Regions from separate parts of the Candidatus Clostridium radicumherbarum genome, predicted to be linked through region 1. Evidence: riboswitches for the same ligand, from Rfam matches in the RefSeq annotation. Region 1 holds a riboswitch; each other region holds the start of a gene.
What was found. Region 1 has a riboswitch for S-adenosylmethionine ahead of metK (methionine adenosyltransferase). Riboswitches for the same ligand answer to the same signal wherever they lie in the genome.

Region 1 (10,395 bases):
CAAGAGAAATGCAGGATGAATTTGCACTTAATTCACAATTAAAAGCTGAAAAAGCAATTACTGAAGGTAAGTTTAAAGAAGAAATAGTTCCTGTAAGTAACCCACAGAGAAAAGGAGAACCTATTATTTTTGAAGTGGATGAGTTTCCGAGAAAAGGCAGCACTATAGAATCACTAAGAAAATTAAAGCCTGCCTTTAAGAAAGACGGAACTGTAACTGCAGGCAATGCTTCTGGAATAAATGATGGTGCAGCAGCTTTAGTAATAATGAGTTTAGAGAAGGCAAAAGAGTTAGGTCTAAGTCCTATGGCAACCATAGTTTCATATGCTCAAGGTGGGGTAGATCCGTCAATTATGGGCTATGGACCTTATAGCGCAGTGAGAAAGGCTTTAGAAAAAGGAAAGCTTGAACTTAAGGACATAGATTTGATTGAAGCTAATGAGGCTTTTGCTGCTCAAAGCTTAGCAGTAGCTAAGGATTTAAAGCTTGATATGAATAAGGTTAATGTAAATGGAGGTGCAATTGCTTTAGGGCACCCTATAGGTGCATCTGGAGCACGAATACTTGTTACTCTTATTCATGAAATGCAAAGAAACAATGTTAAGAATGGATTAGCTACATTATGTATAGGTGGGGGAATGGGAACTGCAATTATAATTCAAAGATAGTATAAAAACACAAAGAGGCTTAGGCCTCTTTTTTTTCACACTTTTTAAAATTTCTTATATATTAATAGTATATTTATGGAATAAAAGTTAATGGTTTTGTCCATAATCAAAAGAGAAAGGTAGGGGGTCTCTTTGAAAAATAAAATCATTATATTAGTTTTCTTATTTATTTTATCTTTGTCAAACTTAAATAATTTATCCTTTGCGAAAAAAAATACGAGTATATTGAATAAAATAATTGAATCAGCTAATGGAAGTATTGTTGAGTATGGTATCAGAGCCAATTTCGAAATTGATGAAAATGGTGAAAAGTATTGTCTTAATTTATTAAAAAAATTAAATCTATCAGATAGCAATATAAACATTTCAAAGGATGGCAAATATTACAGTGTGGATTTTAAATCAGAGGCAGTAAATGGCTACATAGAATATTCGGATTATGATAATCATAATCTTGTGAGTTTAAATATTGTTAGAACCAATAATGAAAACAGACTAGATGAGCTTATAAACACAATTGACTCAGCTGTTAATAAAAAAGATGTTAAGTATTTTCAATATTTAAAGGCAAAGGTTCCGGAAAGCGATAATGAAAAATTAAATAATGAAATTATAAAAATGTTAATGATAGAAAATACAAGTAATATCTCAACAGTTAAATTAAAAAATGGTACTAGTACTGTAGCATATACAAAGCAATTTATCCCAATAAAGGATAATGGAAAACTTGTAGATTTAAATTTTGCTGTCTGCAGTTATGGAGCAGGAACCTATTTAATAATCGGTACGCCAATCATTATAGAAGCTTATTAATAAGAAGTGGGGGAATTGTATGGATAAAATAGTCATTAATGGAGGAAATAAGCTTGCTGGAAAAGTAAAGGTAAGTGCTGCAAAGAATTCTGTTTTGCCTATTATAGTTTCAAGTATTTTAAGTGGTGACAAATGTATCATAGAAAATGCACCTATGCTTGAAGATGTTTGTGTTATAGTGGATACCTTAAGGTCCTTGGGAGCTGAAATAAGCATTAACAAAGAAAATAACAGAATCCTTATTGATACCACTAAACTAATATATGGTGAGCCTTCAAGTGAACTAGTAAGAAAGATGAGAGCATCTTTTCTTATTATGGGACCTATGATTGCAAAATTTGGAAGATTTAAAATATCCCTTCCGGGAGGCTGTAATATAGGAACAAGACCAATTGACTTGCATTTAAAAGGCTTTACTGCATTAGGTGCAGAGGTTAATGTTGGCCACGGCTATGTTGAGGCTAAGGCAAATAAACTAATTGGAAACAAAATTTATTTGGATTTTCCTTCAGTTGGAGCTACAGAAAACATTATGATGGCTGCAATTTTTGCTGAAGGTGAAACTATAATTGAAAATTCTGCTGAAGAACCAGAAATTGAGGACTTAGCAAAATTTCTAAATAGTATGGGAGCCGAAGTTATAGGCGCAGGTAGTGATACAATTAAAATTATAGGAGTAAAAAGCTTAAAAGGAACCATACACAAACCTATTTGTGATCGAATAGAAGCTGGAACCTATATGGCTGCTGCAGCTATTACAAGAAGCAAAATTATAATTTCAGGAATAAATGAAGAACATATAAAACCAATAATTGCTAAACTCACTGAAATAGGTGTTTCAATAGAAGCAAATGGTGACGAAATAATTGTAGATGCCGATAGAGACTTAAAGCCGGTAGATATAAAAACAATGCCATATCCGGGATTTCCTACTGATATGCAGGCACAAATGATGAGTCTTTTATGTGTACTAAAAGGAACAAGTATAGTAACTGAAACCATATTTGAAAACAGATTTATGCATGTTCAGGAACTGAAGAGAATGGGTGCAAACATAAAAATTGATGGAAGAACTGCAGTTATCGAAGGAATAGAAAGATTTAGCGGTTCAGAGGTAAGAGCTACTGATCTTAGAGCAGGAGCAGCCTTAATACTTGCTGGACTTGCAGCAGAGGGAACAACGGAAATTAGTGATGTTTATCATATAGACAGAGGTTATGTAGATATTGAAGGTAAACTTAAGGGCTTAGGTGCTGATATAGAAAGAAAATATTTTTAAGGGGCTGTGAGAGCAGCTCTTTTTTTATGCTTAGAAAGTAATATTCATATAAATCACTAAATAAAATAGTATATAAGCTTATAGAAAAAAGGCAAAGCTTAAGGCTTAGCTTAACAAATGAGGGGGATTGTATTGCAAAGAGTATTTGTTTCTCTAAGACTTGGAAAGTTAGTGATTTATTTCATTTTATCAATTTTACTACTTATTATATTTTCTATGTTAATTATCGGTATTGAAAATAAAGGAATTAATTTTAGTAAAGGTGACGAAGGCATATCTAAATACAACCCTACTAAAGAAGATATTTTAAAAAATAATGACAAAACTACAATTATAAAGGTGTACTTATCAAAGGAAAATAAGGTAGTTGAAATGAATCTTGAGGAATATGTAAGGGGGGTAGTGGCTGCAGAGATGCCTGCCGAATTTAATTTAGAAGCCCTTAAGGCTCAAGCAGTTGCGGCAAGAACCTATGCCTTAGCACATATGGAACAGTATGGTGGAACGAAATGCTCCTATGCTAAAGGCGCTGACATTTGCGATACTGTCAATAGTCAAGCTTATATGAGTAAAGAAGAGAGATTTAGACTTTGGAAAAATAGTTCAGCTATAGGCTATTGGAATAAGATTACTGATGCAATTAATCAAACAGAAGGAGAAATATTAACCTATGATGGTAAACTAGTTCTTGAGCCATATTACTTTGCAGTTAGCAGCGGAAAAACTGAAAATGCGGCTGAAGTTTTTGCTACTAGCGAGCCTTATCTTAAATCTGTGAATAGTCCTGGGGAAGAGGCGTCAGGAAATTATAAGACTACTCATAAATACAGTATTAATGAATTTATCAATATTGTTAATTCAAAATATTCTAAGGCAAAGCTTAATTCCAAAAATATTAAGAGTCAGATAAACATAGTAGAGAGAACCTCAGCAGGAAGTGTGAAAAAAATAAAGCTTGGAAATGTTGTAATATCTGGAACTGACTTTCGAACAATGTTAAATTTAAATTCTGCAAATTTTAAAATTACCATAGCTAAAGATTTACAAGTTGAATGCTTTGGTTATGGCCACGGAGTAGGAATGAGTCAATGGGGTGCAGAAGCTATGGCAAAGGCAGGAAGCAGCTTTCAAGAGATTCTATCTCATTACTATCAAGGAATAAAGATAGAAAAGATAAAAGATTTAAAATAAAAATTAAATGAAAATAGCTACAATAAATAAAGTATGTTACATAAACTGATCGCTGCATAATAAGCTCTAAGCTCAGAATAGCCACAAAACCAAGTGTTGGCCTGAATTCATTTCATTCAGACGAACAACACTAGGGCTTTGCGGCTATTCTTTTGCTAAGTGCTTCTATACTGGGCAGCTTAACCGTATTCGCTGCCACTCGTAAGCAGCCAGTGAAAAGCCATTTAAGCTTTTCACCTCTTTTTGCTCATTACAGATATTATATTTATTTGCGCTAAACTTCATTTAGCTAATTTTATAATACAATATTTTAAAAAGAATGTCGAAAAATAAGGAAAAAAATTCTAGTATAATTTCATAAAATATGTATTTTTTACTAACCTCTGGACAAACTACAAAAAGGAGGTGTTTGTATGGACAAAAAATTATTCAGCAAAACGTCAAATTTTTTTAAGAAGGAAGGCTTCTATGTAATTCTGTTTGTTTGTCTTTGTATTGTTGCAACAGTTGCAGCAGTTACATCAAGAAATGCAAGATCAGTTAAAAAACCACCTGTTGCTAATCAACAAACAACAAGTGAAGCTGATAAGCAAACAGCATTAATAGATGAACTACCTAAAAATGGCTATCAAAATGCCCTTGAGGTAAAAGGAAATACCAATACTGGAATTACCGTTCCTAGTAATGGAGCAACTGCAGTGGTAAGTACTGCTAATACAAAATTTGCAAAACCTGTTGAGGGAACTTTAGCAAGAGCATATTCAGAGGATCCTGTTTGGTCAGATACTACAGAAACTTATAGACCTAACTTTGGACTAGATATCAAAGCTGATTTAGGAAAAGATGTCTATGCTGTACTTGATGGAAAAGTTGAAGAAGTAGGCGAGAGCAAAGAAGGCTATGGTATTCAGGTTGTTATAAATCACCAAAATGGGTTAAAGACAATATATGCAAATCTTGATCCAAATAGTACAGTTGCAAATGGTAAAACAGTTAAGAAGGGTGAAAAAATCGGAAAGGTTGGAAACACAACCCTTAGAACATCCTATGAAAAGTATGGTAGTCACTTACACTTTGCAGTTATGCAGGGTAAGGAATATGTTGATCCAGCAAAATATATAAAATACGACACTAAATAATGGAAACATATAAACTTACTACATTGAGAGTAATACTTAAAATTATAGGATTTAGCATTACAGGTTGAGTCATATTTTTTAAGTTTACTTTTAGTTTAGTATTTGCAGAAAAAATTCTTATCTGCAAATAAAACAAAACTAATGATGTTTCATTAGCCATTTTGCGAAATTCATATCGGAAAATGGCTAATGAAAGTAATTTAAAGAATTATAAATGCATATTATTAATATAGAAGGGTTAAGGAGGTAGCACTTTGAAAGACTACATTGAGGAGAGAGTTCTTGAAGTCGCAAACTACATTATCGATTCAAAAGCTACAATAAGAAAAACAGCCAAGGTTTTTGGAGTTAGTAAAAGTACAATTCACAAAGATATGACTGAAAGATTACCTAAAATAAATCCTCAAATAGCGGATGAAGCTAAAAATATTTTAGATTACAATAAAGCTGAAAGACACATTAGAGGTGGAAAAGCTACTAAGTTAAAATATAAAGCTATTGAAGGTTAAAAACATTCCTATTATAATAAGAGTAAGAGATAATGTAATTCAAGTTTAGTACAACTTGTTTTTATAGTATTACAAAAGAGCAGGAGAGTTGATAGGAATGTGTTTTAGAATTGGTACGGATATGGGGATTGACTTAGGTACAGCTACAGTACTTGTTTATATTAAAGGAAAGGGTGTTATACTTAAAGAGCCTTCTGTAGTTGCAATTGATAAAAGTTATAATAAAGTTAAGGCTGTGGGTGAAGAAGCTAGACAAATGATTGGAAGAACTCCTGGTAATATAGTAGCAATTCGTCCATTAAGAGATGGAGTTATTTCAGATTACGATGTGACTGAGACAATGCTTAAACATTTTATTAGAAAGGCCTGTGGAAATAGAAGAATGTCTGCACCTAGAGTCATGGTATGCATTCCCTGCCAGGCAACTGAAGTTGAAAAAAGAGCAGTTAGAGATGCAGCTGTAAATGCTGGAGCAAAAAAAGTTTTTCTAATAGAAGAACCATTAGCAGCTGCTATAGGAGCTAATTTGGATATAACTGAAGCAAGCGGAAGTATGGTTATTGATATTGGCGGAGGCACAACAGATGTTGCAGTTATTTCTTTAGGCGGCATCGTAGTTAGATCTTCAATTAAAGTTGCAGGAGACAAGTTCGATGAAGCAATAGCAAGATATATTCGAAAAAAACATAAGCTCATGATTGGAGAACGAACAGCAGAAGACTTGAAAATAAATATTGGATCTGCATTTAAAAGAGAAAATGAAGTTACTATGGAAATAAGAGGAAGGGACCTAATTACTGGTCTTCCCAAGAATATAACTGTATCTTCAGAAGAAATGAGAGAAGCACTAAGTGATACAGTAAATAGTATAGCTGATTGTACTCATGCTGTACTTGAAAAAACTCCTCCTGAACTTGCTGCTGATATTGCAGACAAAGGCATAATAATGACTGGTGGAGGATCACTTCTAAATGGGCTAGATAAACTAATTGCTAGTGTAACTAATGTACCAGTATTTGTTGCCGAAGAACCTGTGTCTTGTGTGGCAATAGGGACTGGAAAAGCTCTAGAATATCTAGATAAAATTGATATTAGCTCAAATGGTTATGATGTTTCATTAATTGATAAATAAATTTACATTTCTTGAGTTTAACATAAATTAGCCGCGTAAAAGCATTCTGTTTGATAATAAACATGGATAATGCTTATACTGCGGCTTTTATTTTGGATTTTATTATTTGCCTGTAAAATTTATTCTGTTACCAGAATAGAGGTAATATGAATGAATAATAGCATGTGTTATTACCTTTGAAAGTTTCATTATTAAATCCAATCTTATATTTCTTGTAGTAAACAATTCATTGCTGTCACTAGAATCAACTATTCCTATAATAGAGGCTCTGCCAACCTCCGGCAGCGATTTGCCAACTCCCTTGCCAGGATGGATAGGATAATCCCTAACCTGGATCTCACCTATACTTTCAGTATCTCCCAAACATGCATCAATACCTATAATATTTCCTTTAGGATATATATTTTTTATTTCATTCAATTTTCTATCAATGTTTAAAGCATGAATTGGTTCTGAAATGGTACCAAATACCGGAAAGGGGAAAAAATTATCTTTTAATAAAGTACCCACTAATGGACCTAGACAATCTCCAATACATCTATCTGTTCCAATACAAACTATAATTGTATTTTCATCAATATAATCTTTTAGAAAGGTTGCAATTTCATAATATGCTAAAGGATTATCATAATGGGATCTAACTTTACTCAAAATATGCCCTCCTTGCAAAAAAATGTTTTTCTCAATTGTTACAGGCCTAAGATTAAAATTAAAAATGGAAATTATTCAATAATATATATGCTTGAAATCTATTAAATATAAGATGAAATATGTATAATTAATTTAAAATAATTTATTGACAGTTTTAATTTCCTATGTTATTCTAATTTAGAATTAAATTATAAGCTCTTATCAAGAGAGGTGGAGGGAAATGGCCCTATGAAACCCGGCAACCAAGTATTATACTAAGGTGCCAATTCCAGCAGAGTTTTATCTGCAAGATAAGTGATGTGTTAAACACGCCTCTTCTTGTAGAAGAGGCTTTATTTTGTTAAAACTTACTTGTAACATATAGGAAGGAGTTATAAAATGAGAAGATTATTTACTTCAGAATCAGTTACTGAAGGGCATCCAGATAAAGTTTGTGATCAAATTTCAGACGCAGTGTTAGACGCTATATTAGCCCAGGATCCAAATGCAAGGGTTGCCTGTGAAACAGCAGTTACTACAGGTATGGTATTAGTTATGGGAGAAATATCAACTAATTGTTATGTAGATATACCTAAGGTTGTAAGAAAAACCGTTGAGGAAATTGGATATACTAGAGCAAAGTTTGGATTTGATGCAGATACTTGCTCAGTCCTCACTTCAATTGATGAACAATCCACAGATATAGCTATGGGTGTCGATCAAGCTCTTGAGGCCAAAAATGGACAAATAGAGAATATTGGAGCAATAGGTGCTGGTGACCAAGGTATGATGTTTGGTTATGCTACTAACGAAACACCAGAATATATGCCGCTTGCAATAGCTATGGCTCATAGACTTGCTAGAAAGCTTTCAGAGGTTAGAAAGGATGGTACATTATCATACCTAAGACCAGACGGAAAAACTCAAGTTACTGTAGAATATGAAGATGACAAGCCAATTAGAATTGACACAATTGTAATATCTACACAACATAATCCAGAAGTAACTCGTGAGGAAATCGAAAGAGACTTAATTGAACATGTTATAAGAAAAGTTGTTCCAGAAGAACTCTTAGATGAAAACACAAAATATCTAGTAAATCCAACTGGCAGATTTGTTATTGGTGGACCAAATGGAGACTCAGGACTTACTGGCAGAAAAATTATAGTAGATACCTATGGTGGATATGGAAGACACGGTGGTGGAGCATTTTCAGGAAAAGACCCAACAAAAGTTGATAGATCTGCTGCCTATGCAGCTAGATGGGTTGCTAAAAATTTGGTGGCTGCCGGTGTTGCTGATAAATTAGAAATTGAGCTTGCATATGCTATAGGAGTAGCAAAACCGGTTTCAATTGAAGTTGATACCTTTGGTACAGGAAAAATAAAAGATGATATAATAATTGATATTATTAACAAGGTATTTGATTTAAGACCAGCAGCAATAATTAAGGCCTTAGATTTAAGAAGACCAATATATAAGCAAACAGCTTCATATGGCCATTTTGGAAGAACTGATATTGATCTTCCATGGGAGAAAAATAATAAAGTAGAAGAAATAAAAAAATATTTATAGTTAATTTATAAGACTACTGACTAAGTCAGTGGTCTTATGTTCTGTTTAAGACTTTTTGTTTAAAAGAGGATGTAATTACAAATAACTATAATAAATGAATAATATGTATTTTAATTGTAAAAACTATAATTAGCAAAAGTTTAAATTACACTATGTACTGAAAAGAGGAATATTATGAAAAGTGAATGGAGAGAAAGAGTTATCAAAATTTTAAAAGGAATAAGAGTTTTATTTAATAGAGTATTAGTATTGCTAGCTGTTATAGCTATAGGAACTGCTATGCTTTCAGCTTATTCGTTTATTCATTTCATTAATAAAATGGCTTATATTTATAGGGGCAATCCTAATACTATTTTAATAGGACTTGTAATTCTGATTATTATTCCATTAATATCATTTTTGCTGGAAAAAAGCTTATCATCAAGATTAAATAACTAATAAAAAATCTCTGGCTATCTTAAGCCGGAGTTTTTTTATTGCTGCTGAATTGAATATTAAAGATTACATTAATTATTATTGGACAATAATATAGACAGCAGAATTATTAAGTTAAATAAAGTTGTTTAAAGTTATTCAATAATGTATCCTATAATTACAGGTTATATATTTTTATTAAGTTTAGGAGAGATTTTATGCCAGAAATTCAAGGCGTAGTTGAGGATATAATATTTAAAAATGAAGAGAATGGCTATGTAGTTGCTATTATTAAAGATGCAGACAAAAAGAATACAATTGTAGGTTATATCCCTTATTTAACTGAAGGACAGAGCTTAAAACTGCAAGGCATATGGGTTAAACATCCTCAGTTTGGTGATCAATTTAAGGTGGAAGGCTATGAGGAATTATTGCCTAGTTCTATAATTGGCATTGAAAGATATTTATCTTCTGGAGTTATTTCTGGTATTGGGCCAGTTACAGCTAGAAAAATAATTGAGAAATTCGGAGATAAAAGCCTTGAACTAATGGATAAAGATATAGATTGTCTTAAAGAAATAGAAGGGATTGGAGAAAAAAAACTTGAAATTATTAAAGAGTCCTATTTAAGACAAAGAGAAGTTAAAAATATAATGGTTTTCCTGCAAACCTATGGTGTAACTACAAGTCAATGTGTTAAAATTTACAAGAAATTTGGTGATGACTCCATAAATGTAGTTAAACAAAATCCATATATTTTAACTGAAGAAATTAATGGAATAGGCTTTAAAACCGCAGATAAAATTGCAAGAAGCTTAGGGGTAGAACTGAACTCTCCATATAGGATAAGCAGTGGCATTAACTACATTATTAATGAGTTTTGCAGCCTTGGAAATACTTATATGCCATTACATCTTCTTTTAAAGGAAGGAAAGAATATACTTACAATAAAAGAAGAGGACATAGAATTAGTACTATATGATAATACTGTTGAAGGAAAGATAAAGGTTGAGGTTATTGAGGATAAAAAGTGTGTATTTTTGAT
Region 2 (10,395 bases), on a different contig from region 1:
TGGATAACAGTGATAAAATGCCAGGTTGGAAATTCAGTGAATATGAAATGAAGGGAATTCCTCTGCGTCTTGAAATTGGTCCAAAGGATATTGAAAATAATCAAGCTGTTTTAGTTAGAAGAGATAATCGTGAAAAAATAGTAGTTTCATTAGAGGAATTAGAATCTAAAGTCCCAGAGATATTAGAGGATATTCAAAGATCCCTATTAGAAAAAGCAAGGACTGCACAAATCACAAAAACAAGCATCGCAGCTAATATGGAAGAGTTTAATAAAATATTAGACAGTAAGCTTGGCTTTGTTAAGGCTATGTGGTGCGGTGACAGAGCTTGTGAAGATTCTATTAAAGAAGCAGCAGGAGCTACTTCAAGATGTATGCCTTTTGAGCAGGAAAGTGTAGCAGATACTTGTGTTTGCTGCGGAAAACCAGCTAAAAAGCTAGTTTACTGGGGTAGAGCATATTAATAAAAAAATGTGCCTTTATGTAAAATTAATTTTGCATAATGGCACTTTCATATTATAAAAACTTTCCTACAGCATTTTCATCATCAATGTCTATAAAAATACCTCTATCTTCAATTTCAATCTGTAAAACATCTTCAGGATTATTCTTTATTATATCTCTTGCTCCTTTGTCTCCTTCGTTATTTAATAGGTCTTTAAAATATTTTTTGCCAATAATAACTGGATTTCCTCTTTTACTTTCATTTACAGGCACTACTATGTTTTTATTACTCTTTATGAAACCGTCATAAAGTATATTTATTATATCACTGCTTACAAAAGGCATATCCCCGAGAAGTATCATAACAGCCTCTCCCTTAAAGCCTTGAAGCCCCTTTATAATAGAAGTGCTCATACCTGTTTCATATTCTTCATTTTGAAACTTTATAATATCTGTAAAAATATCATATTTACCAGTTATAAACACAAGTTCATCTAGTTTAGATGCCTTAGCATTCTCAATTACCCTTTGCACAATTGTACTGTTTTCTATTTTAATAGCTAGTTTATTATAGCCCATTCTGCTTGCTTTACCTGCTCCAAGAATTATTCCTCTTATAAACATTTTTAATCACCTTAAATTATACTTCAGTAAAAATATCTACAAAGTCAAATTTTTCATAATTAAAAATACCCCTTGTAGTAATTTTTATATCAGGAATAACAGGAAGTGACATAAAGCCTAAAGTAAGGAAAGGATCAAAATCTCCTTTTACACCATGCTCCCTTGCAATTTTAGACATGCTCTTAACTTTTCCTGCTACAATATAAGGGTCATCTGAAGTTATAAGACCTCCAATAGGAAGACTTAATTCCCCAAGCACTTCCCCCTTAGACACAATTACGGTTCCACCCTGCAGCTTTATAATAGTATTCACTGCAAGTGCCATATCTTCATCATTATCTCCTATTACAATAATATTATGTGAATCATGGGCAATGCTCTGAGCTATAGTACAATTTTTAAGTCCAAAGCCTTCTATAAATCCAACTGCTTTTTTCCCAGTATTTTTATGTCTCTCGAATACTGCAATTTTTAAATATTCATCACATTCTATTGCTTTTACAATACCATTTTCATCCCTTACTTTTCTTTTACCTATTCTAGTTTCCACAGAATGAGGAACTAGCTTTATGGTATTTACATATTCTCCCCTTAACTTTATTTTAAAATCTTCTGAAGTTACACTATTAAGATTAACAGAAGAGCCAAGATTATAGGTAGAATAGGTTATATCTTCATCATATATTTTCCCTTGTTTTAAAACACTTTTAATTTTAAGTTTATTTAAATCTTCAAAAATAACTAAATCTGCTTTATAGCCTGGTGCAATTGCTCCTCTATCTCTTAAGCCATAACACTGTGCTGCATTATAGGAGGCAATGGTATATGCCTTAATTGGATCTAAACCTTCTTCAATAGCCAGCCTTATTGAATTATCTATGGTACCCTCTTCAATTAAATCATGAATATGCCTGTCGTCAGTACAGAATAAAAATCTGCTATAGTTATTGTTATTTACACCAGGTAAAAGATCCTTAAGGTTTCTTGTAGCAGAACCCTCCCTCAGCATAACATACATTCCTCTTTGTACCTTTACTAATGCCTCTTCATAAGTTGAACTTTCATGATCTGTTTTTATATGGGAGCAAAGATAGGCATTAAGCCACTTCTCATTAATACCTGGGCAGTGACCATCAATAAGCTTATTTTCAAAAGCCTCAAGCTTTTTTAGCATTTCAGTATCACCGTTTATTACTGCTGGAGAATCCATAACCTCACCAAGGCCCAGAACTTTTTCCTCATTTATATAACTTTTTAAATCCTCGGCTAAAAGTACTGCGCCAGAATCCTCAAATTTAGTGCAAGGTACGCAGGAAGGAAGCATAAAAAACAAATCCATAACACTTTTTTTACTGTTTTCCAGCATAAAATCTATGCCTTTTTTGCCTAAGGCGTTTGCAATTTCATGTGGGTCTACAACTGCTGTAGTTACTCCTTTCCTGATTAAAAGGTGAGAAAATACCTCAGGTGTTACCATTGAAGATTCTATGTGAACATGAGCATCAATAAATCCTGGTGCAGCATAAAGTCCACTGCAATCTATTTCATTAGTTCCATTATATTTGCCAATACCAACTATTTTATCACCATTAATTGCTATATCATTTTCTTCAATCGTTTGGCTAAACACATTTACTATTTTTACATTTTTTAGTACTAAAGGCGCAGCCATATTACCTGCAGCTATTGCAATATCATTTTTTAAATTAAGCATTACTCTATCCCCCCAAATAAGATTGTATACTTCCCCTATTATAAATATTTTCTCTATTATATCATAATATTTTAACTATGCCATATAATTATCCTTAATATAAAGTTTCTTATTTAATTTATGCTTGAGCAAATATTTTTTATTACCATTATAAAAATAAGGCTAGGAAAATATTATTCCACAGCCTTACCAATTTCTTCTTCTTCAATTTTAATAATATTATCCCAATTAATACACATATGAAAAAGACTCACAACATCTTGTTCATTATAGGATAGTATTTTTTCTTTCTTTTCTTTTGGCATTCTATTCATATAATCATCATCTTTTATAATTTTGCAAATAGTCTTTGCTAAATTAGAACCGCTAATTAGCTCACTATCTCTATTTATACCAAATTCCTTTTCAAGATTCTTAAGACCTATAGAACTTTTTTTAATTTTTTCATATTCTTTTTGCAGATCTATTCCAATATATTTTTCCTGTAAATCAATATTAATTTTATTTTGTTTAAACAGATAATTTATCATAGTGTAATCATTATTACCTGAAAAAGTAATTAAATATTTTTTGTTGTAAATTTCCTGCATAGCATTAAAATATTTTTCTGCCAGCAGTAATATTTCCTTTGCTTCTTTTTTATTTTCAATCATATATTGAGTTACAATTAGAGTTTTATCATCTTCATTATAAAAGGCACAGCCAAAAACACCTATACAAATTGGTTTCTTATAAACATAATGTTCTAAGTCAAAAAATAACGCATCTTTATAAATATCTTTATTGTTTTCATATGCTAAAGAAAATTCATCACTGAATTTAGAAGCTTCAATTACTTTTTTTCTAGTTATCACTAATATCACTCTTTCTTAACAAATGTGAATCATATCTGATGTTAATCTGTATACTACATCTTTTCTTTCTACTGCAATTAATGCCTTTTTACTAATTTCTTCTGAATCCTGAACCTTCTTTATTAGCTCTCTAGTTGGATTAACACAAACAGGATAAGCTACCATTTCAAACATGGAAAAATCACCTGAGGTATCCCCATAAGCAAAACTTTGACTTAAATCTAAATTGTATTTCTCTGTAAAGTAATTAATGGACTCTTTTTTACTTTTACTATCCCACATTGGAATTACACTACCAGTATATTTATCTTCACTATCCATTTCATATACTGCACCCTTAAAGTCATCAAAGCCGTGCTTTAGTGCCATTTCTTTCACTAGTTCTATTGGGCTTCCTGAGATTGTGATTAAAATATGTCCCTGCTGCTTATGCCATTTAATTCTGTCTCTAGTAAAAGTATATACTCTATCTCCCTTTTGGCTTACAACTTTTTTAGCTATAAATTCCACCTGAGACTTATGAAGTCCTTTAATTGCTTCTATATAAATATCAGCCATTTTAAGAAGGTAATTATCATAGTTTCCCTGTCTCTTATCCCATCTTTGATATTCTGGTCTAACCTCATTTACCCATCTTTCTGGGCCAATTATTTCATACTTAACTAATTTCTTAAAGATTTCTGCTATAAGTCCTTCTCTATAAAGTGTGCCGTCAATATCAAAAAATGCTCCAACATTTTTATCCATACCTTCCTCCACCTAAACCTTTATTATTATAATATTACATTTACAATTATAATGCTATATTTTTATAAAAAGAATAGACACTTAAAATAAATCAGAAGTGTCATCTGGCTTATTTTAGGTGCCTAAGCTCTATTATTTATATTAGAAAGCTGGAATTATGCTGCCTTTATATTTATCTTCAATAAATTTTTTAACTTCAGGAGAATTTAAAGCCTCAGAAAGTGCTTTGATGTATGGTTTATCTTTGTCTTGCTTTCTCACTGCTAAAACATTTGCATAAGGTGAACTTTTATCTTCTAATACTAAAGCATCCTTAGTTGGATTCAGCTTTGCTTCTAATGCATAATTTGTATTAATAACTGCAGCATCTACATCATCTAAAGTTCTTGGCAGCTGAGCAGCTTCAAGTTCTTTAATTTTATACTTATTAGGATTCTCTGTAATATCTATTGCAGTAACTAGGTCGCCGCTCTTTAATTTAAAAAGGCCTGCACTTTCTAACACCCTTAAAGCTCTAGCCTCATTTGTAGGATCGTTAGGAACAGCAATTGTAGCACCTGCCTTTAAGTCCTTTATGCTTTTAACCTTCCTTGAATAAACTCCCATAGGCTCAATATGGACCTTTACAGTATAGTCAAGATTAAGTTTCTTATCTTCATTCATCTTTGTTAAATAAGGAATATGTTGAAAGAAGTTTGCATCTATTTCTCCATCATTAAGAGCTATATTTGGTTCAACATAATCTGTAAACTCTTTTATATTCAAGGTATAACCCTTTTTTTCTAATATTGGTTTTATAACTTGAAGAATTTCTTCATGAGGTACAGGAGTTGCCCCTACTGTTATTACTTTTTTATCATCCTTTGGAGCAGTTGCAGCTGCATCTTTTTTTGCATTACATCCTGCTAATCCAACTAATAAAACTGCACTTAATATTAAACTTATTGTCTTTTTCATATATAAAACCCCCTTATTAATGAATAATTTTAATGACTTAATTTTTTATAGGCATAATTTCCTAAGCTCTGCAATAACTGAACTATTATCATCAGTATTATAACAGTGTAAATCATTATGTCTGTTTTAAACCTTTGATATCCATACCTTACAGCAATATCTCCAAGACCTCCAGCTCCAATGGTTCCTGCCATTGCTGAATAGCCTATAACACTTATTACCGTAAGAGTTATACCTAGCACAATTGAAGGTAGAGCCTCCTTCAGCATCACCTTAAAAATTATTTGTGAAGTACTTGCTCCAAAAGCTTTTGCTGCTTCTATTATTCCAGAATCCACTTCCTTAAATGCCGATTCTATAACTCTAGCTGCAAATGGAGCGGCTCCAACAGTAAGCGGTACAATGGCTGCATTTTTACCAATAGTGGTACCAACTACAAACTTAGTAAAAGGAAAAATAGCTATCATAAGTATTATAAAAGGAAAAGATCGTAATAGATTGATTATAAAATCTAATACCTTATTGATTATGGTGTTAGGCCTTAAGCCTTTTTCATCAGTTATGACAATAATTATGGCGGGAAAGAAGCCAATAATAACAGCAAAAACAGTTGATAAAATAACCATATATAAAGTGTCCCATACCCCAGGCAGCAGTATTTGTAAAAATAAATCACTAATGTTCATTGTAAACAACCTCCCAGCTTATTCCTTTCTTTTCTAGAAATTTTAAAATCTTCTCTTTGTCTTGCTCATGTACATTAACTACTAGGCTTCCCAGCACGTTCTCTCTAAATTTTTCTAATTTGCCCCAAACAATTGAAAAATCAATATCTAGCTCTCTTGCCATAGAAGTTATAATACTTTGCTGACTCAAATCTTTAGGAAAGAAAATTTTTATATTAACACCTTCTGCTGGAAGTATTTCTTCTTCTCCCATTAAATCCTTTAGTTCCTTAGTTGGCCTTAAAAATAATTCCTCCACACCGCCTATTCCCTTTATTTCACCTCCTTCCATAAGTGCAACCTTTTCACATACCTCTTTAATTACTTCCATTTGATGAGTAACTATAACTATTGTTATATTAAGCTTTTTATTTATATCTCTTAAAAGCTCAAGAATGGATTTTGTTGTCCTTGGATCTAGCGCTGAAGTAGCTTCATCGCATAAAAGTATTTTAGGCTGCAGTGCTAATGCCCTGGCAATAGCAACCCTTTGCTTTTGACCTCCACTTAATTCCTTTGGATAGCTAAATGCTTTTTCTTCTATACCCACCATTTTCAATAATTCATTTACTCTTTTTTTTATATCCTCTTTTTTGTATCCCCACATTTGAAGTGGTAGTGCTATGTTTTCATAAACATTTCTTCTATTTAAAAGATTAAAGTTTTGAAAAATCATTCCTAATTCTTTTCTAAATATTCTAAGCTTTTTAACAGATAATTTTCCTACTTCTTTATCCATTATGTTAATGCTGCCAGAATCATATTTTTCTAGACCATTTAAACATCTTAGTAGTGTTGATTTACCTGCACCACTGTGGCCAACTATACCGAATATATCACCTTCTTCAATTTTTAAACTAATGTTATTAAGAACTTTAACCTTTGAAAAGCTCTTTGAAACTTCACTTATCTCTATCATACGACTCTCCTATCCCTATAATTAATAAATAATCTCAGTAGTTATTGATTATTATTCTAAACTGATATAAAAAAATAAAACCCGAGGAAACCTCGGGTTTTAATAAACCTGTCTGTTTCGCTCATCTATCAGTATTCAAAAGAATACTGCAGGAATTGGCACCATTGTATTATAAATAATACCGGTTGCCGGGCTTCATAGGGCCAGTCCCTCCACCTCTCTAGATAAGTCCATATTAAGTTTTTCCACTTTAGCAATTTAACATTTTACAATGTCAAATCATTCATTTATTGTTTATATTATAGTACCTTTAAAATTGAAAGTCAATAGCCATTTGCAACTTTTAAAAATAATTTATGCAGTTTTTATATTTCTATTAATTTTTGCCTCAAATTGCTTTGTATCATCTTTATCCATAGCTTCTACACCGGAGAGTCTATAAGAGATGCCTAACTTTTCATACTTCGTTACACCTAGTGTATGGTACGGCAGCAATTCTACTTTTTCTACATTATTAATTTCTTTAATGATTTCCTGCAATTTTTTCATATGTTCCTCAGAATCAGTAATGCCTGGCACAACTACATGTCTAATCCATATCTTAACATCAGTCTTTTCTAAAGCTGCAAGAAATTGATTAAGTCCTTGCTTACTTCTTCCAGTAAGATTTTTATAGCCTATATCATCTACATGCTTTATATCAAGTAAAACTAAATCAGTGTATTTCAATATTTCTTCATATTCTCCAAAGCCATAACCAGCTGTATCTAAGGTGGTATGAATATTATTTTCCTTGCAGAGCTTTAGCATTTCTAGTAAAAATTCAGGCTGAAGAAGAGGATCTCCTCCTGAAAAGGTAACTCCACCACCAGATCTTTCAAAGTAAGGCTTATAGCGAAGTATCTTTTTCATTAGTTCTTCTGGTGTCATTTCAGTTCCACCATCTCTTGCCCATGTGTCAGGATTATGGCAATAAGCGCATCTAAGCTTACAGCCTTGTAGAAAAACTACAGTTCTAACTCCAGGACCATCCACCAAACCCATACTTTCTATTGAGTGTACTCTACCTTTAATCATGGAATCCCCTCCTTCAAATTTTTACAAAGTATAATTTACTTACATTTTTTCATGGAATGTTCTGCTTATAACTTCCTTTTGCTGAGCTTTTGTTAATCTATTAAAGTTAACTGCGTATCCAGAAACTCTTATTGTTAATGTTGGATACTTTTCTGGGTGTTCCATTGCATCCATTAATGTTTCTCTATTTAATACATTTACGTTTAAGTGGTGAGCATTTTGTCCAAAGTATCCGTCCATAACTGCTACTAGGTTATTGATTCTGGATTCTGAATCCTTTCCTAATGCGTCTGGAAGTATAGAGAAGGTATTGGATACCCCGTCCTGGCAGCATGAATATGGAACCTTAGCTACTGAATTAAGTGATGCAAGAGCTCCTTCTAAATCTCTGCCATGCATTGGGTTAGCTCCTGGTGCAAATGCTTCTCCGGCTTTTCTTCCATCAGGTGTGGAACCTGTCTTCTTACCGTAAACAACGTTTGAAGTTATAGTTAAAACTGATAATGTATGCTGAGCATCTCTATAAAGCGGGTGTTTCTTAAGTTCATTTGAGAATCTTTCAGCTAATGCTACAGCAATACTATCAACTCTGTCATCGTCATTTCCGTATTTAGGGAATTCTCCTTCAACTTCAAAGTCAACAGTTATTCCATTTTCTCTAATAGGCTTAACTTTTGCGTATTTTATAGCACTTAAGGAATCTGCTGCAACTGAGAATCCTGCTATACCAAATGCCATTAGTCTTCCAACCTTTGTATCATGTAATGCCATTTGTGATGCTTCATAAGCATATTTATCATGCATGAAGTGAATTATATTCATTGCATCAACGTAAACTTTGCTTACATATTCTAATACTTTGAAGTAGTTAGCTAATACCTTATCATAATCTAATACTTCATCTGTTATTGGTTCAATTCCTGGAACAACAACAATACCTTTCTTTTCATCTACTCCACCATTGATTGCTAGAAGTAATGATTTAGCTAGGTTGCATCTCGCTCCGAAGAATTGCATCTGCTTTCCAACTTTCATTGCAGATACACAGCAAGCAATTGCATAGTCATCTCCATAGATAGGTCTCATAACGTCATCATTTTCATATTGAATTGAGTCAGTTAATATAGACATATCAGCACAGAATTTCTTAAAGTTCTCTGGTAAGTTTTGTGACCAAAGTACTGTCATGTTTGGTTCAGGAGCTGTTCCTAGGTTGATTAGTGTGTGTAAATATCTGTATGAGTTCTTAGTTACTAATGGTCTTCCATCTTCACCAACACCACCGATTGATTCAGTAACCCAAGTAGGATCTCCAGCAAATAGATCGTTGTATTCTGGTGTTCTTAAATGTCTAGCAAGTCTTAATTTGATTATAAATTGATCAATAATTTCTTGTGCTTCTGCTTCAGTTATTAAACCTGCTTGTAAATCTCTATCAATGTATATATCTAAGAATGTACTTGTTCTTCCAAGTGACATTGCAGCACCGTTATTTTCTTTTATTGCTGCAAGATATCCAAAGTATACTGCTTGTACTGCTTCCTTTGCATTAGTAGCTGGCTGTGATATATCAACTCCATAAGAAGCTGCCATGTTCTTTATTTTTCCTAAGGCTCTTATTTGCTCATTAAGTTCTTCTCTTAATCTTACTAATTCATCAAGCATATCGCCTTTAAGATTCTTTAGATCTTTTTTCTTTTCTTCAATTAAGAAATCCATACCATATAGAGCTATTCTTCTATAGTCGCCTATTATTCTTCCTCTACCATAAGCATCTGGAAGACCAGTAAGAACAGCAGCTGATCTGGCAGCTCTTATTTCTTCTGTATAAGCATCAAATACTCCTTGATTATGAGTCTTTCTATATTTTGTAAATATTTCGTGCATTTCATTACTAATCTTGTATCCATAGGATTCAAGGGATTGTTCTGCCATTCTAATTCCGCCCCATGGATTTGTAATTCTCTTTAAAGGAGCATCTGTTTGCAGTCCAACTATAACTTCATTTTCTCTATCAATATATCCTGGTGCAAAGGCATCTATACCTGATACATTTTCAGTATCAACATCTAGGATTCCTTTTTTTGTTTCTTCTAATATAAGTTTGCTGCATTCATCCCAAATCTTCTTTGTTTTATCTGTAATTCCAGCCAAGAAATTTTTATCACCATCATAAACTGTATAATTTTGTTGAATGAAATTTCTGACATCTATTTCATTCATCCAATTTCCTTCAATAAAACCTTCCCATTGTTTAAACATAAACTTCACTCCTTACTTTCTCTTTTTACATTCACTATTATATAGTATATTTCTATCTGTATCAATAGTAAA
Region 3 (10,395 bases), 520 kb from region 1:
GTTTTTGTCTCATTGCCTTATCATCTTTTTCAAGGCTATCTACTTCGTGAATTACAGTTACCATTCTATTTTTAACTTCACTTAGCTCACATTTTAGTTTTTCATATTCTTTTCTTAAGGATTCTGAAATTTCAACTATGAGCTCTCTGCTGGAGCCTATTTCTCCTATGATTTTTTTTGTAATTTTATTAATAGTCTCTATATTAAAATCTTCTTTTCTCACTTTATCACACCTTTATTAATATAGATAAAAAGCAAATATTATACAATTGCAATAGTTTCTATTACTTGAAATATGATGAATAAATTCATTTTCCTGTTTATTATCAATTAAATAAAATTATACACAAAAATGGGAAAAAAATAAATACTGTACAGCAATTACTAAATTGATTAGTTTCAAGTTCTATTATATACTTAACTAAGTTGATGTAAAAGGAGTTATATATTATGGGGAAAAATTTTAAGTTTTTTAATGATGCAAATCCAGAAAATTTTGTTAAAAGTAAAGTTGGTAATCTCTTACACAATTTTAATTTAGATAGAGACTTTACCTTATTCCTAATAGTTGGCTTATTCACAGGAATTGCTAGTGGTATCAATTCAACCATATTTAATAATTTTTTAAGTGATGTGTACAAGCTCTCAGCCTCAGCAAGAGGAATAGTTGAATTTCCAAGGGAGCTGCCAGGTGCTCTCATAGTTATTGTTTTAGGTGTCTTATCCTTTTTAGGAGATATAAGAATGGCCATTGTTGGTATGTGTTTTGCTTCCCTAGGAATGATTGGTCTTGGAGTATTTTCTCCAAGTTTTGCAAGTATGCTTGTATGGATGATGATGCTTAGTCTTGGAACCCATATTTTCATGCCCTTATCTGCAGGAATAGGAATGAACCTTTCTAATAAAGAAAAATATGGTATGAGACTTGGAAAATATAATGCCTATAATCTTGTTGCCACAATAATAGGTTATGCAATAGTATGGATTGGTTTTAAGTATTTAGGGCTCACCTATAAAATTGCCTTTATTATTGCCTCTATCTTTTATATATTTGCAGCCTTTATTCTTGGTCTTATGAAACCCAATAAAAAATCTACAAGAAAGATGAAATTCATTTTTAGAAAAGAGTACACCTTATATTACATATTATGTACAATAAATGGAGCGAGAAAGCAAATATTTTTAACCTTTGCTCCCTGGGTATTGATACAAGTGTATCACCTTAATCCTCCTACCTTTGCAGTACTAGGGTTTATTATAGCTGCCTTGAGTATAGTAACGAGAACCGCCGTTGGAAACGCAATTGATATAAAAGGGGAACGATTTGTGCTTTCACTAGAAGCCATCGTTTTAATTGTTATTTGTATGGGTTACTCTTTTGCTTCTCATTTATTTTCATCAAATATAGCGGTTATAATAATTGCAGGCTGTTATATAATTGATAATTCTATGAGTGTAGTTGAAATGGCTAGATCTACCTACGTAAAAAAAATAGCAGTACATCCAGAAGACGTTACCCCCACCTTGTCTGCAGGTACAAGCTTTGATCATGTAATAGCAATGACCATACCATTCTTCGGAGGTCTCTTATGGGCAAGATTTGGCTTTGAATATGTTTTCCTATTAGCTGCTCTAATTGCAATTGCTAACTTGTTTTTATCTATGAGAATAAGAACAGTCTGATATTACTTTTTAAAGGCATAATTTTTTCTGTCCTTTTAATATTTTATTTTAATATTAAAGAGTCTGTTATGGAATCACCATAGCAGACTCTTTGATTTTAATATTTATTTATAACATGATAACCTTTGAAACTAAACTAACAAAACATTAGAGAATCCATTATTATTAGCTATTTCCTTTAAATTCTTCATTTCATTTTCAGAAGGAGCCCTCATATTCTTATATTCTTCCCTAACGCCAAAGTGTCTATATCTAATAATCTTATATCTTATTTCTCTAACCTTTTGATATTCCTTAAGCATATTGGTTATTTCATAAACTGTTTTTCTATTATTTAGATAATTATCAATAACTACTGTTCTTATTTCAAACAATTTCCCTATACTTGCTAAATATCTTGCATTTTCCAGAACAATTTCATTAGCTTTTGAGGTTAGGTCAAGGTGTTCCTCATTATCAAAGGCTTTAACGTCAAGCATTACTGAATCAGTATACTCCATAAGCTCTGGATAATCAGAAAATTTTATGGAACCATTTGAATCTATAAAATTAGTAAGTCCAAGCTTTCTGGTTTCCTTAAATAAAGGTATTAAGAAATCTTTCTGAAGAGTGCACTCCCCACCAGAGGTTGTAATTCCTTGAATAAAGGGCATATTCTTTTTAATATGGTTTACTACTTCCTCTACACTTAGGTTTTGTATTTTAGGAGAAGCATTAAACCTGCATACCTTTATACAGGCATCACAGTCAATACAAATTTCCTTATTCCAATGAACTTTACCTTCCACTACAGAAAGAGCCTGAACCGGGCACTTAGGGACGCATTCTTTGCAATTTATGCAATTATTAATTGTTTCAGGATTATGGCAATACTTGCAGTTGAAATTACAACCTTGAAAGAAAATGGCTGTTCTATTTCCTGGGCCATCAACTACACTGCTGTCTATTACTTTATTTATTCTAGCTTTAATCATTTGTACTTCTTACTTTTCTATCAAAAATTCCATACTCATTTAAAGGTTGCTGAGCATATTGTATGGTATCATAGCTTACCTGCTGCCCTTTATTGATTTTTTCAAGGTCTGATTTCTTTACAAGATAGCCAGTAACCCTAATTAAATCTCCATCTTCAGGATATGCAGATATATATCTCATACCAGAAGCAAAGCCTCCATTAAAGATATCTAGAACAGCCTGGGGATTTTCATTAGCTGTATGATCAAAGGGGAAATGGTCACCTATTCCTGATGGAAAGTACTTATGGAACATTCCAGCTTGCTTTAAATGGTCATATAGAGGAATTTCTTTACCTATGGCTATTCTTACACCTGCTGTTGTATCTTCGTCATTAGCTGCTCCAACCTGTGAGTGTAGCATAAATTTATTTCCCCATATCTTTCCATACTTACTTTCGAAATTTGCCACTCTTTCCTTTATGGTATCCATAATTTTAACTCCCAGCTCGTTTGCTTCCCTATCTTTACCATAATATAAATTCTTGTTATCTAATTCCATTAGCTTATTTACACATTCATGCATTCCTACCATTCCAAATAAACCAACAAATCTATCAAGCTTTACAAAACCTTCTGTAACTAAAAAATTAGATTTGAAAAATGGAGTTTCTTCAACGATAAATCTAATTTTACTCTCCATAAATTTAGTCATAGAATCAATAGCCTCATTGAGCTTAACTTTGAAAAAATCCTCCACTGATTCTGAATTTATAGCTATCTTATTTAATCTTAGTCTTGAAAGTGTAAAGGCTCCACCAGCTATTGGAAGTCCATTATAGCAGCTTGCTATTCCATAATCTCCATGAAAATCTTCTCTAAACATCTTGTCATTTGCAAAGGCCGGATTTGCACAAACTAAGGAGGTACTTACACACTTTAAAGCAAATTCATTGCTTGTTTTTTCCTTATCATAAAGGATAGTCAAATTGGGGGTTACATCTTGAAGTTCTTTTTCTAAATCAATAATAATATTACCAGCTAAGGTCTCTTCAGGTCCGATATTTGCATGTGAAAAGCTGTCATTAATTGTTCTGTCTAAATGAATTAAGAACCATTTTATTTGGTCCCTTGCCTGTTCCTCATCAGTAATAAATGGATTTAATAGCTTATCAATGCTTCCAAGATAAACAGGAAATCTTGTTACAGATGGTACATGATGATAAAATACCAAAAGCATATTAATTGCATCTGTTAAGGTTTTAGCCGGTTTTAATCTTAGAAATTCACAGCCTTCCTTAAGTAACTTTTCATAATCAGGTAAAATATATCTTGGAGCATAAGGTGCATGACCTTCATCAAGGTCACAGATAATTCCTTTATTAACAAGTTCAAAGAATTTTTCATCAGCCCCAGCTGGATAAGGCAGCTGATTTTCTGCCAGTTTAGCAAGTCCATAGGCCTGCTGCTCATAAGTAAGAGCTGAGTTCTTAATTGTATTTAATACATCTTCTTTTGTTTCTTCAATACTTTTATAAATCTTCACAATAACTCCCCTTCCTAATTCGTACATAGCAATTTTTAATTGTTATGTACCCAAAGATTTATTCCATGATAACATTTTCTATTGATTATATTTTATCAATAATGCTATGATAAAATAAATGACAATTGTCACATTTTATTAAAAAGGAGCCGCTATGAATAATTTTTATAATTCTTTAGAAGAAATACTTAAGTTTTCTTTCTCTCAGGAAGAAAAGCCCTTATATAATACAAGAGCTTTTTTTAAGGATTTTGCATCTGATAGCATTCAAATGTTGAGTTTAAAAGAAAATACTATATTTATTGAGAGCAATAAAAAATTAGAATTTATATATATTCTAGTAAATGGCACTACTTACGTAGAAAACTATACTCTTGATGGCAGGCGTATTATAGCTGACACTCTTAAAGCTGCACAGATATTTGGATTAATTGAATCCATAAATAGTGAAAATTATTATAAAGGTACAGTAATAACCCTGTCTAAGGCTTTACTAGTTAAAATAAATAAAGATAAATTTTTAGAAGCAGTTTATAATGATATTCAAATTTCATCCATTATAATAAAATACTTAGCTTACTTTTCTACCCACTCAATGATGGTCTCAGAATATAAGGCATCAGTATCACCCTATGAAAATTTAATTATTTACTTATATAACAAGGTATTAGGCAAAAGTCTGCCTAATAGAATAAATGATAATAAAGCTTTTATTGCCGATTCCCTTCAAATAAATAAAAGAACACTTTATAGATATTTAAATAAATTAACAGATGAAGGTATTATTTATAGAGAGGGTCAAGAAATTATTATATGCAAAGACAATTTTGATAAACTTGAACAACTATTTAATTCAATTAATAATTTGTAATCAGGCAAATTTTTAATAATAATTATCCATCTAAGTCACTAATATTTACCGTCATAATTTTATCTGTCTTTAAATCTCTTACTTGGATAACTCCATCTTTATCTGCACCAATACTTTCAAGCCATACAGGATTATTTTTATATGTAACATTTATAACGCCATTAGATTCTAATATTTCTTTTACTCTTTGTTTATTCAAACTCATCATCTCCTATTAATTATATCATTAGACATAATTAATATTTTATACTATTGCACTTAAGCTTACATTAGATGACAATCAAAAGCTTTTAAGCTAATTATGGATTAAACTATAGGAAGAGTATTTCCTCCAATAGGCATAAGAGAAATTTTAGGGTTTGGCTTAGATAGCTTATAGGCTAAATCCAAGGCTTCTTTTAAGGAATGAGAAGGAATAAAGCCAATCTCCTTTACTACCTTGTCCATAAGAGTAGATATTAAAATTACCTTTCTGTATTTTCCTAAGTAAAAAGTTTTATAAGCAGCATAACCAGGAACGGTAAAGTTCTTTTTTAAGCCTCTTTCCATGTCTTCTAAGGTTTTATATTGAAACCATTGCAAAAACTCTTCTGCTCCAAGCCCTTCTGAGCATTCTGAAATAAGAATGACTACACTGTTCTCTTCTCCACCATAGATGCAATTATCCATAGTTTTAACTGTTTGGTACAAATTAATGTCCTTTGGATATCCACCAGCTGAGGCTATGATAATATCAGCTTTCTCTTCTATGTGTATTCCATACATTTCTCTTATGGAATTACAGCCCTTTTCCCATGCCTTTTCAAAATCCCCAGCCACAAATTCTATAAAATTACCTTCTGCGTCTAATGCAGCATTAAATAAAAAGTCAGGATTTATTTTTCTGCATATCTCATTAATATCTTCTCTCATAGGGTTTCCGTGAATTTTATTAGAGCAGGCATTATGATTAAGTCCTGTGCCTTCTCCTTCATGAAAAGTAAGTCTATGATTATGTTGAATTGTATTAAGCCCAGCTACTCCCGGAACCATACTCTTAGCTCCTCCCCCAAAGCCTGCAAATAGATGGAACACTATACCGCCGGTTAAAATAACTCTATCCGCTTCTATAACTCTTTTATTGATGTAAATTGGGGTTTTAGCCTTTGATTCACAAATATAAGATAAAACATTTTTATCATAACAGTTATGATCATAGATTTTAACCCTCTTATATACTTCTTCCCCTACTATAAGCCTTTTCTCTTCCTCTGAAGAAGCTCTATGTGTACCTAAAGCTATTAAAACTGAAATATCATTATCATGAGCCCCAAATTTATTTAAGTAATCAATTATATAAACCAAAAATTTATCTGTTTTTATCCATAGTCTTGTTACATCACTTACAATAATAATAACCTTTTCCCTAGCTTTAACAATTTCTTTTAAAGGCAGAGTTCCTATGGGGTTTTCTAAAGCTCTTTCAACTTCCTTTGGTATATCAGACAAAATCTCTTTTTCCTTAGGAAGTAATGTATTTATTATATCCTTATCATTAATATCAACTTCAAACTTTATTTTTCCATATTTAAACTTATAAGTAGACATAGCTTAACCTCCACTAGATATATTAATTATAGGCAATTTATAAAGAAAATCCCGTGAGGGATTTTCTTTATAAGCATATTTAAAACCCAGGAATAACTGATCCCTTGAAGGTATCTTCAATATATTTTTTAACCTCATCAGAATGATAAGCCTCAACTAGCTTTTTAATCCTTGGATCATTTTGATTATCAGGTCTTGCAACAATTATATTTACCCAAGGAGAATCTTTAGGTTCAATAAATATTGCATCCTTCACTGGATCTAGCTTTGCTTCCATTGCAAAATTAGTATTAATTGCTGCAGCAGCTACTTCAGTTAGAGAACGAGGAACCATGGCTGCTTCCAGTTCTATGAATTTTAAATTCTTTGGATTTTCAGCGACATCCCTTATAGTAGCATTTACGCCAACACCTGATTTAAGCTTAATTACTTTAGCAGCTTCTAAAAGAATCAAGGCTCTTGCCTCATTGGTAGGATCGTTTGGCAATGAAACCTTATCTCCATCCTTAAGCTCATCTAAATTTTTAATTTTTTGAGAATATACTCCCATTGGGAAATTAACTGCATTCGCAACCTTAACAAGATTCATGTTTTGATCCTCATTAAATTTCTTTAAGTATGGCTCATGCTGATATATATTTACATCTATTTGTTTTTCGAAAAGCTGTTTATTAGGCTGCACATAATCATTAAAAGTAACAATTTTTATTTTTAATCCATTTTTTTCTGCAACTTCTTTTACCTTTTCAGCTACTTGTTCGTGTGGCCCGGCTGTCACTCCTACCTTTAAGGGCTCATCAGAGCTTGCTGCTGTCGAAGCAGGCTTTGTGCTGCAGCCCGAAAGAATTGATGCTCCTATTATTGTTGATAATATAATTGCTATAGTCTTTTTCATTAAAAAGTCCCCCTTTTATTTATTAAATATTTCTTTTTATAGCCTTCTCTCTTAATGTCTTAAGTCTCTTTGTCGCTTCTAACAAAGTTTCTGTTTTTTTAGCAAAGTGAAATCTTATTAGATTATTTACATTCTCTCTAAAGAAACTTGAACCCGGAACTGCTGCCACCCCAACTTCTTTTGCAAGCCATTCACAAAATTCAGTATCACTTCCACTAGTAAATTCAGAGATATCCACCATAACATAATAAGCACCTTCCGGTACTGTATATTTTAAACCTGCCTCATCAAGCCCTTTCAAAAAGATATTTCTTTTTTCTGTATAACGTTCTTGTAATTTTTCATAATATTCATTTGGCAAATTTAAACCTGCAAGCACAGCAGCCTGAAGTGGTGCTGCAGCTCCTACAGTTAAGAAGTCATGCACCTTTTTAGCATTTTCTATTACATTACTTGGAGCAATTACATAACCTATTCTCCAGCCGGTTATAGAGTAGGTTTTAGAAAAAGAGCTGCAGGATAATGTCCTCTCGAACATTCCAGGAAGTGCTGCAAAATACTTGTGTTTATACGGCTTCATGACAATATGCTCATAAACTTCATCAGTTATAACAAATGTGTCAAATTCTTCTGTAAGGTCTGCAATATACTTAAGCTCTTCCTCAGTAAATACCTTTCCAGTGGGGTTTGAAGGATTGCAAAGTATAAGTGCTTTTGCTCCCTGCTTAAAAGCTGCTCTAAGTTCTTCTTTGTCAAACATAAATTCCGGCGGATACAGAGGAACATAAATAGGATCTGCTCCGCAAAGTACTGTATCTGCAACATAGTTTTCATAAAAAGGTGAAAATACGATTACTCTGTCTCCAGGATCGCAAACGCTCATCATTGCTACCATCATAGCCTCTGTACTCCCACAAGTAACTACAATTTCACTGTTTGGATCTATGGGAATACCCATAAACTTTTGTTGTTTTTTTGCAATAGCCTCTCTAAGTTTTTGTGAACCCCAGGTAATTTCGTATTGATGGGGTCCTTCATCTGCCACCTTTTTTAGAGCTTCAAGAAGCTCAACTGGAGGATCAAAATCAGGAAAGCCTTGAGATAAATTAGTGGCTCCATATTGATTTGCAATTCTTGTCATTCTTCTTATAACAGATTCAGTAAATCCGTTAAGTCTGCTGCTAATTTCTGGCATGCCAAACCACCCTTTCATAACTATTAATAAAAAATTATGTTTTATAACACGCTAATATAAAAAGCGATATTAAAACATATACAAAAAAATCCTCATCTATAAAAAGATGAGGATTCTAAGTATAAAAAAAGCCCATGGAAGGGATAAATATTCTACCTTCCCTCATCTTTCAGATAAATATCTGCAGGAATTAGCACCTTGCATGCAAATGAAACATGCTGGTTGCTGAAACTTCATCGGGCCAGTCCCTCGGTTTTCTCTAGATAAGGATTTTTATTAAATTTTTTATTGCTTTTTATTATAAATTATGGTTTTTTGCTTGTCAATATCACTAAAGCCTATTAAAACGGTTACATTAAAATAAATTTTTTAGTTCACAATAAAAAAAAGCAACCAAAAAAATTTGATTGCTTTATACCTTATTTTATTCTTTATTTAGAAATCACTTCATTGTAATCTTAATTCTAAATATTATGTTCTGCTACCTATATTTTCTTGTATTAACTATAATCTCTCTTATTTTTCTAGCATTTTCAGCAATTTCATGTTTACTTCCTTTTGTCAGAAGACCACCAAAGCCTACTGCATCTACACCGTTTTTAAGCCACAGTTCTAAATTGTCTAAATTAGCTCCTCCTGATGCCAAAATCGGTAAATTAGGAATGGGCGTTTTGAGTACCGATACTAGTGAAGGCCCATAAAAGTTAGAAATAGGAAATGCTTTTATATATGATGCTCCAACTTCTAAGGCTTCTACCATTTCAGTTACAGTAGTACACCCAGGAGCATAAGGTATTTGATAGCGATTGCATACTTTCGCAACTTCCCTGCTAAAATTTGGAGCAATAATGAATTTAGCCCCAGATAAGATAGCAAGTCTTGCTGTCTCTCCATCTAAGATTGTGCCTGCTCCTACTAATAAATTATCATCAAATTTATCATTAAGAGCCTTAATTACATCTCCAGCATTAGGTAAGGTATAACTTATTTCAAGTACATCTACTCCGCCTTTTAAGCATCCTTCTGCTATTTCTATGGCTCTTTCTATGGATTCAGTTCTTACAATAGCCATTGCACCTGTTGCCTCTATTTTATTAATTATATCAGCTTTAAACATATTCCCCTCCATTTCTAGTAAGAAAATCTCTCTTAAGTTTCTACTATTTTTTCTACGATTCGTAGGTTCTTATATAATTCATAATTTCTTCTGCATTTTCTGCTTTATCTAAAACCTTATAGAACTCGTCTTTTTCAAGCAGCATTGCTAATTCTGACATAGCCTGTAGATGGGTATTTTGATCTACTGCACTTAGACTAAATATATATTTAACTGGGTCATTATCCACATTACCAAATTCTATTGGATGCTCTAAAGTTGCAATACCTATTGCAATTTCTTTTGCACCTGCCTCTGGTCTTGCATGTGGAAGGGCAACATGCTTTGTTATTACAATATATGGCCCAACTTCTTTTGCAGTATTTATCATTTCATCAATATATGATGCTGATATTTTATTGTTCTCTAATAATGCTGATGCTGCTTTTCTAACGGCATCCTCCCAATCATTCGCAGATATATTAAGGCGAATAAGGTTTTCATTAATAATTTTACTTAGCATTGAATTCTCACCTCTTAAAAGCTTTTTGTAATTATAAATTAAATTA

Region 2: linked by a shared signal. The riboswitch ahead of ACJDUH_RS17480 (methionine ABC transporter ATP-binding protein) and the one ahead of metK (methionine adenosyltransferase) in region 1 are both predicted to bind S-adenosylmethionine.
Region 3: linked by a shared signal. The riboswitch ahead of ACJDUH_RS06140 (pyridoxal phosphate-dependent aminotransferase) and the one ahead of metK (methionine adenosyltransferase) in region 1 are both predicted to bind S-adenosylmethionine.

What each region holds. Positions count from the first base shown of each region.
Region 1 covers NZ_JBJHZY010000001.1:774,444-784,838, forward strand. Annotated here, with positions in the region: gene ACJDUH_RS03685 (acetyl-CoA C-acetyltransferase) at 1-668, shown strand, start outside; gene ACJDUH_RS03690 (YwmB family TATA-box binding protein) at 801-1,481, shown strand; gene murA (UDP-N-acetylglucosamine 1-carboxyvinyltransferase) at 1,501-2,760, shown strand; gene spoIID (stage II sporulation protein D) at 2,893-3,951, shown strand; gene ACJDUH_RS03705 (peptidoglycan DD-metalloendopeptidase family protein) at 4,365-5,090, shown strand; gene spoIIID (sporulation transcriptional regulator SpoIIID) at 5,345-5,599, shown strand; gene mreB (rod shape-determining protein) at 5,697-6,731, shown strand; gene yyaC (spore protease YyaC) at 6,834-7,382, opposite strand; SAM riboswitch class I at 7,578-7,679, shown strand; gene metK (methionine adenosyltransferase) at 7,761-8,936, shown strand; gene ACJDUH_RS03730 (hypothetical protein) at 9,111-9,374, shown strand; gene recD2 (SF1B family DNA helicase RecD2) at 9,569-10,395, shown strand, end outside.
Region 2 covers NZ_JBJHZY010000004.1:308,919-319,313, forward strand. Annotated here, with positions in the region: gene proS (proline--tRNA ligase) at 1-464, shown strand, start outside; gene ACJDUH_RS17450 (nucleotidyltransferase family protein) at 517-1,068, opposite strand; gene ade (adenine deaminase) at 1,085-2,782, opposite strand; gene ACJDUH_RS17460 (ribonuclease H-like domain-containing protein) at 2,956-3,636, opposite strand; gene ACJDUH_RS17465 (HAD-IB family hydrolase) at 3,652-4,383, opposite strand; gene ACJDUH_RS17470 (MetQ/NlpA family ABC transporter substrate-binding protein) at 4,525-5,340, opposite strand; gene ACJDUH_RS17475 (methionine ABC transporter permease) at 5,370-6,026, opposite strand; gene ACJDUH_RS17480 (methionine ABC transporter ATP-binding protein) at 6,016-6,984, opposite strand; SAM riboswitch class I at 7,103-7,215, opposite strand; gene pflA (pyruvate formate-lyase-activating protein) at 7,339-8,061, opposite strand; gene pflB (formate C-acetyltransferase) at 8,101-10,323, opposite strand.
Region 3 covers NZ_JBJHZY010000001.1:1,294,827-1,305,221, reverse strand. Annotated here, with positions in the region: gene ACJDUH_RS06180 (sensor histidine kinase) at 1-223, opposite strand, end outside; gene ACJDUH_RS06175 (MFS transporter) at 451-1,683, shown strand; gene ACJDUH_RS06170 (YjjW family glycine radical enzyme activase) at 1,815-2,657, opposite strand; gene ACJDUH_RS06165 (YjjI family glycine radical enzyme) at 2,650-4,182, opposite strand; gene ACJDUH_RS06160 (Crp/Fnr family transcriptional regulator) at 4,337-5,053, shown strand; gene ACJDUH_RS06155 (H-type small acid-soluble spore protein) at 5,076-5,252, opposite strand; gene larAH10 (NPN-dependent 2-hydroxyacid racemase, LarAH10 family) at 5,360-6,640, opposite strand; gene ACJDUH_RS06145 (MetQ/NlpA family ABC transporter substrate-binding protein) at 6,720-7,535, opposite strand; gene ACJDUH_RS06140 (pyridoxal phosphate-dependent aminotransferase) at 7,558-8,730, opposite strand; SAM riboswitch class I at 8,890-9,000, opposite strand; gene ACJDUH_RS06135 (beta/alpha barrel domain-containing protein) at 9,212-9,847, opposite strand; gene ACJDUH_RS06130 (PTS sugar transporter subunit IIA) at 9,900-10,349, opposite strand.